Regions from separate parts of the Citrobacter sp. FDAARGOS_156 genome, predicted to be linked through region 3. Evidence: predicted binding sites of a transcription regulator. Region 3 holds the regulator's gene; each other region holds the start of a gene.
The links. The regulator sigma-54, encoded in region 3, starts transcription at its own class of promoters, with help from an activator protein. The targets are predictions, from matches to a motif close to GTTGGCACANNTTTCGCTNT.
Positions count from the first base shown of each region.

Region 1: a site for sigma-54 is predicted at 2,284-2,303, ahead of glnA (glutamate--ammonia ligase). Genes of this name have one in related genera too.
Region 2: a site for sigma-54 is predicted at 2,558-2,577, ahead of hypA (hydrogenase maturation nickel metallochaperone HypA). Genes of this name have one in related genera too.

Region 1 covers NZ_CP014030.2:428,070-432,321, forward strand. The annotation lists gene glnL (nitrogen regulation protein NR(II)) at 1-489, opposite strand, end outside; gene glnA (glutamate--ammonia ligase) at 789-2,198, opposite strand; gene typA (ribosome-dependent GTPase TypA) at 2,578-4,252, shown strand, end outside.
Region 2 covers NZ_CP014030.2:3,899,787-3,904,038, reverse strand. The annotation lists gene hypD (hydrogenase formation protein HypD) at 1-920, opposite strand, end outside; gene hypC (hydrogenase 3 maturation protein HypC) at 920-1,192, opposite strand; gene hypB (hydrogenase nickel incorporation protein HypB) at 1,183-2,055, opposite strand; gene hypA (hydrogenase maturation nickel metallochaperone HypA) at 2,159-2,530, opposite strand; gene hycA (formate hydrogenlyase regulator HycA) at 2,729-3,187, shown strand; gene hycB (formate hydrogenlyase subunit HycB) at 3,331-3,942, shown strand; gene hycC (formate hydrogenlyase subunit 3) at 3,939-4,252, shown strand, end outside.
Region 3 covers NZ_CP014030.2:4,448,627-4,452,878, forward strand. The annotation lists gene lptA (lipopolysaccharide ABC transporter substrate-binding protein LptA) at 1-296, shown strand, start outside; gene lptB (LPS export ABC transporter ATP-binding protein) at 303-1,028, shown strand; gene rpoN (RNA polymerase factor sigma-54) at 1,075-2,508, shown strand; gene hpf (ribosome hibernation promoting factor) at 2,531-2,818, shown strand; gene ptsN (PTS IIA-like nitrogen regulatory protein PtsN) at 2,902-3,393, shown strand; gene rapZ (RNase adapter RapZ) at 3,439-4,252, shown strand, end outside.

The DNA of each region.
Region 1 (4,252 bases), 710 kb from region 3:
CGCCGGGTCCGGAAGCGCTTTGCTGAGTAGCTGCGCTGCGCCGCGTAATCCACCTAAAGGGTTCTTGATTTCGTGCGCCAGACCGCGCACCAGATCGCGGGCGGCAATCTGCTGGGCGTGCTGGAGCTGCTCCTGACTCAGACGGCGCTGGTTATCCATTGGCGCCATCTCCAGCAGGATAAGGCCATCAGGCAGCCTCTGAGCGGTCACTGAGAGGATATGTGAGTGGCTGTCCATCACCAGCGTCACTTCGTTATCCGTAAAGCCCTGGCCTGCTTCCAGGCTCTCTCGCATCAGTCCGATGTTTAAGGAGAAATAACTCAACAGATCGGGAAGCGGTGTCCCAAACAGTTTGCGGGAGCTTTGGGCGAGCAGCTGCTGTGCCGCTGGGTTGGCGTAATGTACCGCCAGCTCATCGTCGACGAGCAAAATGCTGTTGATTAAAGAATTGAGGATCTGCCCAGCATCGGGCAGCGTGCCGGTTGCCATTCAGCAGTCTCCTGAAAAGTATTGCACCAATTTAGTGCATTATAGCTTTTTACATCAAAAAAGCGCGAAAAAGCAGGTTGTTAGTGGAGAAAAAAGCCCATCCTGGGATGGGCTAAAAGTTCCACGGCAACTAAAACCTTCGTCTTTCTCCCGACAGCTGTGTTGGCTGCTTTCGCTCACCCCAGTCACTTACTTATGTAAGCTCCCGGGGATTCACTCAATTGCTGCCTTGCTGTAGCAAGAAATCCATTGGTTATTACATTCTCTGCACGTTTTTATGTGAGAGTGTAAAAGTTAAATTAAACGCTGTAGTACAGCTCAAACTCTACCGGGTGCGGAGTCATACGCACACGGTCATCTTCTTCGCGACGCAGCGTAATGTACGCATCAATCGCTTCATTGGTGAACACGCCGCCTGCAGTCAGGAACTCACGGTCCAGATCCAGTTCTTTCAGTGCTTCTTCCAGAGAACCTGCAACCTGTGGGATCTCTTTCGCTTCTTCCGGCGGCAGGTCATACAGGTTTTTGTCCATGGCTTCGCCCGGGTGGATCTTGTTCTTGATACCGTCAAGACCAGCCATCAGCAGCGCTGCGAAGCACAGGTACGGGTTAGCAGCCGGGTCCGGGAAACGCACTTCAATACGACGCGCTTTCGGGGAAGCAACAACCGGAATACGGATAGAAGCAGAACGGTTACGGGCAGAGTAAGCCAGCATTACCGGCGCTTCGTAGCCTGGGACCAGACGCTTGTAGGAGTTGGTGGTCGGGTTAGCCAGGGCATTGATCGCTTTAGCGTGTTTGATTACGCCGCCGATGTAGAACAGCGCCTGCTCAGACAGACCCGCATATTTGTCGCCAGAGAACAGGTTTACGCCGTTCTTGGACAGGGACATGTGGCAGTGCATACCGGAGCCGTTATCACCGAACATCGGTTTTGGCATAAAGGTCGCGGTTTTACCGAAACGGTGCGCAACGTTGTGCACAACGTATTTGTAGATCTGAATTTCGTCCGCTTTTTTGGTCATGGTGTTAAAGCGGGTCGCGATTTCGTTCTGGCCAGCGGTCGCCACTTCGTGGTGATGCGCTTCAACAACCAGGCCCATTTCTTCCATGATCAGACACATGGTAGAACGGATGTCCTGAGAAGAATCTACCGGAGGAACCGGGAAGTAACCGCCTTTCACGCCAGGACGGTGACCTTTGTTACCACCTTCGTATTTGGTGGAGGAGTTCCATGCGCCTTCGATGTCATCGATAGCCACGTGAGAACCGGAGATAGATGCGCCGAAGCGGATGTCGTCAAACAGGAAGAACTCTGGCTCTGGCCCGAACAGAACGGTGTCTGCGATGCCGGTAGAACGCAGATACTCTTCAGCGCGTTTTGCGATGGAGCGCGGGTCGCGGTCATAGCCCTGCAGCGTACCGGGTTCCAGGATATCGCAACGGATGATCAGGGTAGACTCTTCATAGAACGGGTCGATGAGTGCAGTAGACGCATCTGGCATCAGAACCATGTCTGATTCGTTAATGCCTTTCCAGCCACCGATTGAGGAGCCGTCAAACATTTTGCCTTCTTCAAAGAATTCGGCATTTACCTGATGAGCAGGAATAGTGACGTGCTGTTCTTTACCTTTGGTATCAGTGAAGCGTAAATCAACAAACTTCACTTCGTGTTCGTTCAGCATCGTCAAAACGTGTTCAGCGGACATACTTACTCTCCCGGATTGGTCATGGTCGTCGTGGTAACGAAGTCTTCAATTCTGCAAAAATTGGCCGTGTCGCCGTAAAAAATATAAAGCGAAATCTGTGCCAACTTTTAAATTGCCCCTAAAAGGCGTTATCATGCGCACTATCGTGCAAAGGGGCTGCACCATGAAGGTTGTATTGCACCATTATAGTGCTTTAATGTGAACATTAAGCACCATATTGGTGCAAAGCATGTCAGATTACCCCTTTTAACGCTCCGTGAATGTGATCACAAAGAAACTCTGCAATACTTGTTTGCGGAGGATGTTTGTGATCCTGTTTTGTACTGCGATTAATCCGTGTACAATAACGCGCTATTTCTAAAATGCCTGAGGCAAAGTTGTGATCGAAAATTTGCGTAACATCGCCATCATCGCGCACGTAGACCATGGTAAAACGACCCTGGTAGACAAGCTGCTCCAACAATCCGGTACGTTCGATGCACGTGCTGAAACCCAAGAGCGCGTGATGGACTCCAACGATTTGGAGAAAGAGCGTGGGATTACCATCCTCGCTAAAAACACCGCTATCAAATGGAATGACTACCGTATCAACATCGTTGATACCCCGGGGCACGCCGACTTCGGTGGTGAAGTTGAACGTGTAATGTCCATGGTCGACTCCGTGCTGCTGGTGGTGGATGCAATGGATGGTCCGATGCCGCAGACGCGCTTCGTGACCAAAAAAGCCTTTGCCCATGGCCTGAAGCCAATTGTTGTTATCAACAAAGTTGACCGTCCTGGCGCGCGTCCTGACTGGGTTGTTGATCAGGTATTCGACCTGTTCGTTAACCTCGACGCTACCGACGAACAGCTGGACTTCCCGATCGTTTACGCTTCCGCGCTGAACGGTATCGCAGGTCTGGATCACGAAGATATGGCTGAAGACATGACTCCGCTGTATCAGACTATTGTTGATCGTGTACCGGCTCCGAACGTAGACCTTGATGGCCCGCTGCAGATGCAAATCTCTCAGCTGGACTACAACAACTACGTTGGCGTAATCGGCATCGGCCGCATTAAACGCGGTAAAGTTAAACCGAACCAGCAGATCACTATCATTGATAGCGAAGGCAAAACCCGTAACGGTAAAGTCGGTAAAGTTCTGACTCATCTGGGTCTGGAACGTATCGAGAGCGATATTGCTGAAGCCGGCGATATCATCGCGATCACCGGTCTGGGTGAACTGAACATCTCCGACACCATCTGCGATCCGCAGAACGTCGAAGCGCTGCCGGCTCTGTCCGTTGATGAACCGACCGTAACCATGTTCTTCTGCGTAAACACCTCTCCGTTCTGTGGTAAAGAAGGTAAATATGTTACCTCTCGTCAGATCCTTGACCGCCTGAACAAAGAGCTGGTGCACAACGTTGCGCTGCGCGTTGAAGAAACCGAAGATGCGGATGCGTTCCGTGTATCCGGTCGTGGTGAGCTGCACCTGTCTGTTCTGATTGAAAACATGCGTCGTGAAGGTTTCGAAATGGCGGTTTCCCGTCCGAAAGTTATCTTCCGCGAAATCGATGGCCGTAAACAAGAGCCGTTCGAAAACGTAACGCTGGACGTCGAAGAGCAGCATCAGGGTTCTGTCATGCAGGCTCTGGGTGAGCGTAAAGGCGACCTGAAAAACATGAATCCAGATGGCAAAGGCCGCGTACGTCTTGACTACGTGATCCCAAGCCGTGGTCTGATCGGCTTCCGTTCAGAATTCATGACCATGACTTCCGGTACCGGTCTGCTGTACTCCACCTTCAGCCACTACGACGATGTTCGTGCGGGTGATGTGGGTCAGCGTCAGAACGGCGTACTGATCTCCAACGGCCAGGGTAAAGCAGTTGCGTTCGCACTGTTCAGCCTGCAGGACCGCGGTAAGCTGTTCCTGGGTCACGGTGCTGAAGTTTACGAAGGCCAGATCATCGGTATTCACAGCCGCTCTAACGACCTGACTGTAAACTGCCTGACCGGTAAGAAACTGACCAACATGCGTGCGTCCGGTACTGACGAAGCAACGGTTCTGGTTC
Region 2 (4,252 bases), 550 kb from region 3:
TGCGCTTCGGCGTCAAAGCGCTGATAGTCAGGTGTCAGGTGAACGCCTGATGATTCAATGACGCCCAGACCGCGCCATTCGCTGTCGCCATTCACGCTGAACACGTCGGCGATAGCCTGTTGGGCTAACGCGTTACCGGCGTCAGGTACCACGCGACGGTACTGGTTTTCTACCTGGCTGTGCGCGGCAATTTTCTGCTCAATTAACATCACCACGCCTTGCAGGAGATCGAGCGGTTCAAAACCGGCGACCACTAACGGACGATGGAAGTCTGAAGCAATGAAATTATAGGCATCTGTGCCAATCACCATGCTGACGTGGCCTGGTGCTAAAAAGGCGTCAATACCGTTGTCCGGCTGTTCCAGCAGGCTGCGCAGCGTAGGGATCAAGGTGATGTGCTGGCAGAAAAAGTAAAAGTTCTGCACATCGCGCTGTTTGGCCTGCTGCAGAGTGATGGCGGTTGTCGGCATGGTGGTTTCAAAACCCAGGCCAAAGAACACCACTTTGCGCGTTGGGTTTTCCTCGGCCAGCTTCAGCGCATCCATTGGGGAATAGACGATACGGACATCCGCGCCGCGCGCTTTGGCTTGTAGCAGAGAACCTTGTTTACCCGGGACGCGCATCGCGTCGCCAAAGGTGCAGAAAATCACTTCCGGGTGGCTGGCGATTTCGACACAGCTGTCAATTCTGCCCATCGGCAGAACGCACACCGGGCAGCCTGGACCGTGAATAAACTCGACGTTTTCAGGCAGTAACTGGTCGAGACCGAACTTGAAGATTGCGTGGGTATGACCCCCACAAACTTCCATGATGCGCAGCGGGCGTTCAGCCGTGTAGGGGAGGAGTGCAGCACGTTCACACAGGTGCTCTATCAACTGCATCACCTGTTCTGGTGCGCGGTATTCGTCAACAAAACGCATTATTTTTCCTCGCCATACAGCAACGCGCCGACATCCGGCTCAACGTCAAACATGTTTTGTAGCGCGTCGAGCGTGTCGCGCGCTTCTGCTTCATTAATGATGCTCATGGCGAAACCGACGTGAACCAGTACCCACTGGCCCAGGCGTGGCTCACCCTTTTCATCACAGCTACCGACCAGCGTCAGATCGACGTCGCGCTGAATACCGCAAACGTCGACCTTTGCCTGGTTGCCATCAATGGTGCGGATTTGACCCGGAACACCTATGCACATCGCTGATTCTCCAGCCATGACAGCCATTGATCCATCCCTTCGCCGCTGGTGGCGGAAATCAGGATGATCTCAATTTCCGGATTCACTTCCCGGGCGCTGGCGATGCACTTATCTACGTCAAAATTGAGGTACGGCAGCAGATCCACTTTGTTGAGCAGCATCAGCGATGCGGCGGCAAACATATGCGGATATTTCAGCGGTTTGTCTTCACCTTCGGTGACGGAAAGCACGGCGACTTTATGACGTTCGCCGAGGTCGAAACTGGCCGGGCACACCAGGTTGCCGACGTTTTCAATGAACAAAATACCGTTATCGTCAAGCGGCAAACGCGGCGCGGCGTCAGCAATCATTTGTGCGTCAAGGTGGCAACCTTTACCGGTGTTGACCTGAATGGCGGGCGTACCTGTGGCGCGAATACGGGCAGCATCGTTCACCGTCTGCTGGTCACCTTCGATAACGGCGCACGGCACGCTATCTTTCAGCTTCATCAGCGTTTTGGTCAGCAGTGTGGTTTTACCGGAGCCCGGGCTTGAAACAAGGTTCAGCACCAGATGCTGACGGGCCGCAAAGCGGGCACGGTTGCGCTCGGCCAGGCGGTTGTTTTTGTCCAGTACGTCAATTTCCACTTCCAGCATACGGCGTTGGCTCATACCTGGTGCGTGGGTTCCAGCCTCACCGTGACCGTAGTGCAAATCGCCTTCGTCGGTCTGGCTCGGTGTGAAATTTGAGGTCTTCACACCGGTAATATTCAGCGCTGGACGAGCCGCTGGGGCAAATGGCGCGCTGCGAAACGCCGAGTGGGGATTATGCTCATCACCCTCTATATATAGGTTGCCTTCAGCGCAACCACATGTCGTACACATCGCTCACTCCTGATCTTTTTACTTGCGATACATCTGTTGCCGGATGGCTGCGTTGCCTTATCCGGCCTACAAACGAGCCCTTTGTGTAGGCTGGATAAGACGCTTAGGCGTCGCCATCCGGCGCTGGAGTCTGATCTATTTCAATACGTCGAATCTGTAAGCTGTCATCGGCCACAATTCTCAGCATATCGCTGTTGCATTGCGGACATCGGCGCACGCGTTGCGTCAGTAACGTGACGTATTGCTGACAAGATTCGCACCAACATTCGGCTTCTTGTTCTTCGAGGTGGAGTTTACAACCTTCTGCAAGGGTCCCGCGGCATACCAGATCAAAACAAAAGGAGAGAGCGCTGGTTTCTACGCAAGAAAATGCGCCAATTTTGAGCCAGACCCCAGTTACTCGCTGAGCACCGTGTTGCGTGGCCTGTTGTTCAATCAATTCCAGTGCCCGTTGGCAGAGGGTTATTTCGTGCATACCGCCTCCTGTGAAGTTGCCGTATCAAAAGCAATAAGCATGCCAGGTTGAATTTTTTCATTCGTGACAATGACGACGATGACGAAATGACATGTCGTCACCCGCCTTTGGTTTTTTATCTATATGAAAATTAAGTAATTTAATTTTGGCATGAAATGTGCTTAAGGCTGTTCATCTCTGCTAAACGGGTAACCTGACATGACTATTTGGGAAATAAGCGAAAAAGCCGATTACATCGCTGAACGGCATCGTCGCCTACAGGACCAGTGGCGTATCTACTGCAACTCGCTGGTTCAGGGGATCACCCTGTCAAAAGCGCGTTTGCATCATGCGATGAGCTGCGCGCCGGACAAGGATTTGTGCTTTGTCCTTTTTGAACACTTCACTATCTACGTCACGCTGGCGGACGGCTTCAATAGCCACACCATCGAGTACTACGTCGAAACAAAAGATGGTGATGATAAGCAACTGATTGCACAAGCAGAGTTGACCCTCGACGGTAAAGTCGATGAGCGTATCAGCAACCGCGATCGCGAGCAGGTGCTGGAGCACTATCTCGAAAAAATCGCCAGCGTCTACGACAGCTTGTACACCGCGGTTGAAAACAATATGCCGGTGAATTTAAGCCAGCTGGTTGAAGGACATAACCCGGCTTAAGCCTCGGGTGCTGCCCAGTTTTGTCATGATGCGCTTTCATTCTGCGTCACGACAGTTTAGGGAATGGGCATGTCGAAAAATGTCGAAATGACATTTCGCAGACATGTTTTCGTCAAAAATGACTATCACCTGAGGAATGCCTGGTGAATCGTTTTGTAATTGCTGACTCCACTCTTTGCATTGGCTGCCACACCTGTGAGGCCGCCTGCTCAGAGACACATCGCCAGCATGGCCTGCAGTCAATGCCGCGCCTGAAAGTGATGTTAAATGAAAAAGAATCCGCGCCGCAGCTTTGCCACCAGTGTGAAGATGCGCCTTGCGCCACCGTTTGCCCGGTTAATGCGATTAACCGTGTCGATGGCGCCGTACAGCTGAATGAAAGCCTGTGCGTCAGCTGCAAATTGTGCGGGATTGCCTGTCCGTTCGGCGCGATAGAGTTTTCCGGCAGCCGTCCGCTGCACATCCCGGCGAACGCCAATACGCCAAAAGCGCCTCCGGCTCCGCCGGCGCCTGCGCGTGTGAGCACGCTGCTGGACTGGGTTCCGGGCGTTCGCGCCATCGCGGTGAAATGCGATCTGTGCAGTTTTGACGAGCTTGGTCCGGCCTGCGTGCGCATGTGCCCAACCAAAGCCCTGCACCTGGTGAGCAACATGGATATCGCCCGCGCCAGCAAACGTAAGCGTGAGCTGACTTTCAACACCGATTTCGGCGATCTCACCTTGTTTCAGCAGGCTCAGAGTGGGGATGCAAAATGAGCGCAATTTCACTAATTAACAGCGGCGTGGCCTGGTTTACAGCGGCGGCGGTTCTGGCATTTCTGTTTTCATTTCATAAATCGTTGAGTGGCTGGATTGCCGGGGTTGGCGGTGCAGTGGGCAGCCTGTATACGGCGGCTGCGGGTTTTAGCGTACTGATTAATGGGCTGGCGGTCAGCGGCGTGATGCCGTTTATTGGTCACAGTCTGCAAATGACGCCACTGAACGCTATCTGGCTGATTACGCTGGGTCTGTGCGGTCTGTTTGTCAGCCTGTACAACATTGACTGGCATCGTCATCCGCTGGTTTT
Region 3 (4,252 bases):
ACGGTTATGGCAATCCGGCGACCTTTTACCAGATGCAGGACAATGGTAAACCGGTTAAAGGCCGCGCCTCACAGATGCACTATGAGCTGGCAAAAGATTTCGTCGTCCTTACCGGTAAGGCTTATCTGGAACAACTCGATAGCAACATCACGGGCGATAAGATCACCTATCTGGTAAAAGAACAGAAAATGCAGGCCTTCAGTGAGAAAGGCAAACGCGTCACCACCGTTCTGGTTCCGTCGCAATTGCAGGACAAAAACAAGACCAAGGCTCCGGCAGAGAAAAAAGGTAACTGATTCGTTATGGCAACATTAACTGCAAAGAATCTTGCAAAAGCCTACAAAGGCCGTCGTGTGGTGGAAGATGTCAGCCTGACCGTCAACTCCGGGGAGATCGTCGGTCTGCTCGGCCCTAACGGTGCGGGCAAAACAACAACCTTTTACATGGTTGTCGGCATTGTCCCGCGCGATGCGGGCAACATTATCATTGATGACGAAGATATCAGTCTGTTACCCCTGCATGCGCGTGCCCGTCGCGGTATCGGCTACTTACCGCAGGAAGCCTCTATTTTTCGTCGCCTGAGCGTATTTGATAACCTGATGGCGGTACTGCAAATTCGTGACGATCTTTCCAGCGAGCAGCGTGAAGATCGCGCCAATGAGCTGATGGAAGAATTCCATATCGAACATCTGCGTGACAGCCTTGGACAGGCACTCTCCGGTGGGGAACGCCGCCGTGTGGAGATCGCCCGCGCACTGGCCGCTAATCCTAAATTTATCCTGTTGGATGAACCCTTTGCCGGTGTTGACCCAATTTCCGTCATTGATATCAAACGTATTATTGAACACCTGCGCGACAGCGGGCTTGGCGTGCTGATTACCGACCATAACGTGCGCGAAACGCTGGCTGTTTGTGAGCGCGCCTACATTGTGAGCCAGGGACACCTGATCGCACACGGTACGCCGACAGAAATCCTGCAGGACGAGCACGTTAAACGCGTATACCTTGGGGAAGACTTCAGACTCTGATAGGGTAGTAGACTTCACGTCACCGCAGGAGACAACAACTCTGAACATGAAGCAAGGTTTGCAACTCAGGCTTAGCCAACAACTGGCGATGACGCCTCAGCTACAACAGGCTATCCGTCTGTTGCAGTTGTCCACGCTGGAACTTCAGCAAGAACTTCAGCAAGCGCTGGAAAGTAACCCACTGCTCGAGCAAACCGATCTTCACGACGAAATTGATACCCAGGAAAAGCAGGATAGCGAATCCCTCGATACGGCTGACGCACTCGAACAAAAAGAGATGCCAGAAGAGCTGCCGCTGGATGCCAGTTGGGATGAGATTTACACCGCAGGGACGCCGTCTGGCACCAGCGGGGATTACATTGACGACGAACTGCCTGTGTATCAGGGTGAAACCACGCAATCGCTGCAAGATTACCTGATGTGGCAGGTGGAACTGACCCCATTCTCAGATACCGATCGTGCTATTGCCACGTCAATTGTGGATGCAGTCGACGAAACGGGCTATCTCACCGTCACGCTGGACGACATTCTCGACAGCATGGGCGATGACGACATCGGTATCGATGAAATCGAAGCCGTGCTTAAACGCGTTCAGCGTTTTGATCCCGTGGGCGTGGCGGCAAAAGATCTCCGCGACTGCTTACTGATCCAACTTTCACAGTTTGATAAAGTCACGCCGTGGCTGGAAGAAGCACGCCTGATCATCAGCGATCACCTTGATCTGCTCGCCAACCACGACTTCCGCACCCTGATGCGCGTAACCCGACTGAAAGAAGATGTGCTGAAAGAAGCCGTCAATCTTATCCAGTCGCTTGACCCAAGACCTGGACAATCTATCCAGACCGGTGAACCAGAGTACGTCATCCCGGATGTGCTGGTGCGTAAGCATAACGATCGCTGGGTAGTCGAACTCAACAGTGACAGCATTCCGCGTTTACAGATTAACCAACACTACGCCGCCCTGTGCAATAACGCGCGCAATGATGCTGACAGCCAGTTCATTCGTAGCAACCTGCAGGATGCAAAATGGCTGATTAAAAGTCTGGAAAGCCGCAATGACACGCTATTGCGCGTTAGCCGCTGTATCGTTGAGCAACAGCAAGCCTTCTTTGAGCAAGGCGAAGAGTATATGAAACCGATGGTTCTGGCCGATATCGCCCAGGCCGTCGAGATGCATGAATCGACCATTTCCCGAGTGACCACGCAAAAGTATCTGCACAGTCCGCGCGGCATTTTTGAATTGAAGTATTTCTTCTCCAGTCACGTTAACACTGAAGGTGGAGGCGAAGCCTCTTCTACAGCTATCCGCGCATTGGTGAAGAAATTAATTGCTGCGGAAAACCCCGCGAAACCGCTGAGTGACAGCAAGTTAACCTCTATGCTGTCAGAACAAGGTATCATGGTGGCACGCCGCACCGTTGCGAAGTACCGAGAGTCTTTATCCATTCCGCCGTCTAACCAGCGCAAACAGCTGGTTTGACCCAACCGATAAGGAAGACACTATGCAGCTCAACATCACTGGAAATAACGTCGAAATCACTGAGGCCCTGCGCGACTTTGTCACCACAAAGTTTGCCAAGCTTGAGCAATATTTCGACCGGATTAATCAGGTCTATATTGTGTTGAAAGTGGAGAAGGTCACACACATCTCGGATGCAACACTGCATGTGAACGGTGGCGAAATTCATGCCAGCGCGGAAGGTCAGGATATGTACGCCGCCATTGACGGTTTAATTGATAAACTGGCTCGGCAGTTAACAAAACATAAAGATAAACTGAAACAGCACTAACTTGTCCGGGCAGTTAGCGGGTGCAGGACGGCCTGTTGTGCAGCACAACGGGCCATTTGTACAGTTAGCGCTTAGGTGAAATTATGACAAATAACGATACGACTCTACAACTGAGCAATGTTCTTAACCAGGAATGTACGCGCGCGGCCGTTCACTGCCAAAGCAAGAAACGCGCACTGGAAATCATCAGTGAACTGGCGGCCAAACAACTCAGCTTGCCTCCTCAGGTGGTATTTGAAGCCATTCTGACGCGCGAAAAAATGGGCAGTACCGGTATTGGCAATGGTATTGCCATTCCGCATGGAAAGCTGGAAGAAGACACCCTGCGTGCAGTTGGTGTATTTGTTCAACTTGAAACGCCAATCGCGTTCGATGCCATTGATAATCAACCCGTCGATCTGCTTTTCGCCCTGCTGGTCCCGGCGGACCAAACCAAGACGCATTTGCATACATTGTCACTGGTTGCCAAACGCCTGGCAGATAAAACCATCTGTCGTCGCCTGCGCGCCGCACAGAGTGACCAGGAGTTGTATCAAATCATCACTGACACCGAAGGTGGACAGGATGAAGCATAACAACCCAATGGCATCCTTTTCTGTCGTTGTGAGGAGAAACAGTACATGGTACTGATGATCGTCAGCGGTCGTTCAGGGTCAGGTAAGTCTGTCGCCCTGCGTGCGCTGGAAGATATGGGTTTTTACTGCGTGGATAACCTTCCCGTCGTGTTGTTGCCCGAACTGGCTCGAACCCTCGCCGATCGCCAGATATCTGCGGCTGTCAGCATTGATGTGCGCAATATGCCCGAATCCCCGGAGATTTTTGAGCAGGCCATGAGTAACCTGCCTGAAGGCTTCTCACCGCAACTGCTGTTTCTTGATGCCGACCGTAACACGCTGATTCGCCGCTACAGCGATACGCGCCGTTTACACCCGCTGTCCAGCAAGAACTTGTCTCTGGAAAGCGCTATCGATAAAGAAAGCGATTTACTGGAGCCGTTGCGTTCACGCGCTGACCTGATCGTAGACACCTCTGAAATGTCTGTGCACGAGCTGGCGGAAATGTTACGTACCCGACTGCTGGGCAAACGTGAACGTGAATTAACGATGGTATTTGAGTCCTTTGGCTTTAAACACGGAATCCCTATTGATGCGGATTACGTCTTTGATGTCCGTTTCCTGCCTAACCCGCACTGGGATCCAAAGCTACGTCCGATGACCGGTCTGGACAGGCCCGTCGCGGCCTTCCTCGACAGACACACAGAAGTACACAATTTTATCTACCAGACTCGCAGCTATCTTGAGCTATGGTTACCCATGCTGGAGACCAACAACCGCAGCTACCTCACTGTAGCCATCGGCTGTACCGGCGGGAAACACCGTTCGGTGTATATTGCAGAGCAACTGGCAGACTACTTCCGCTCACGCGGTAAAAACG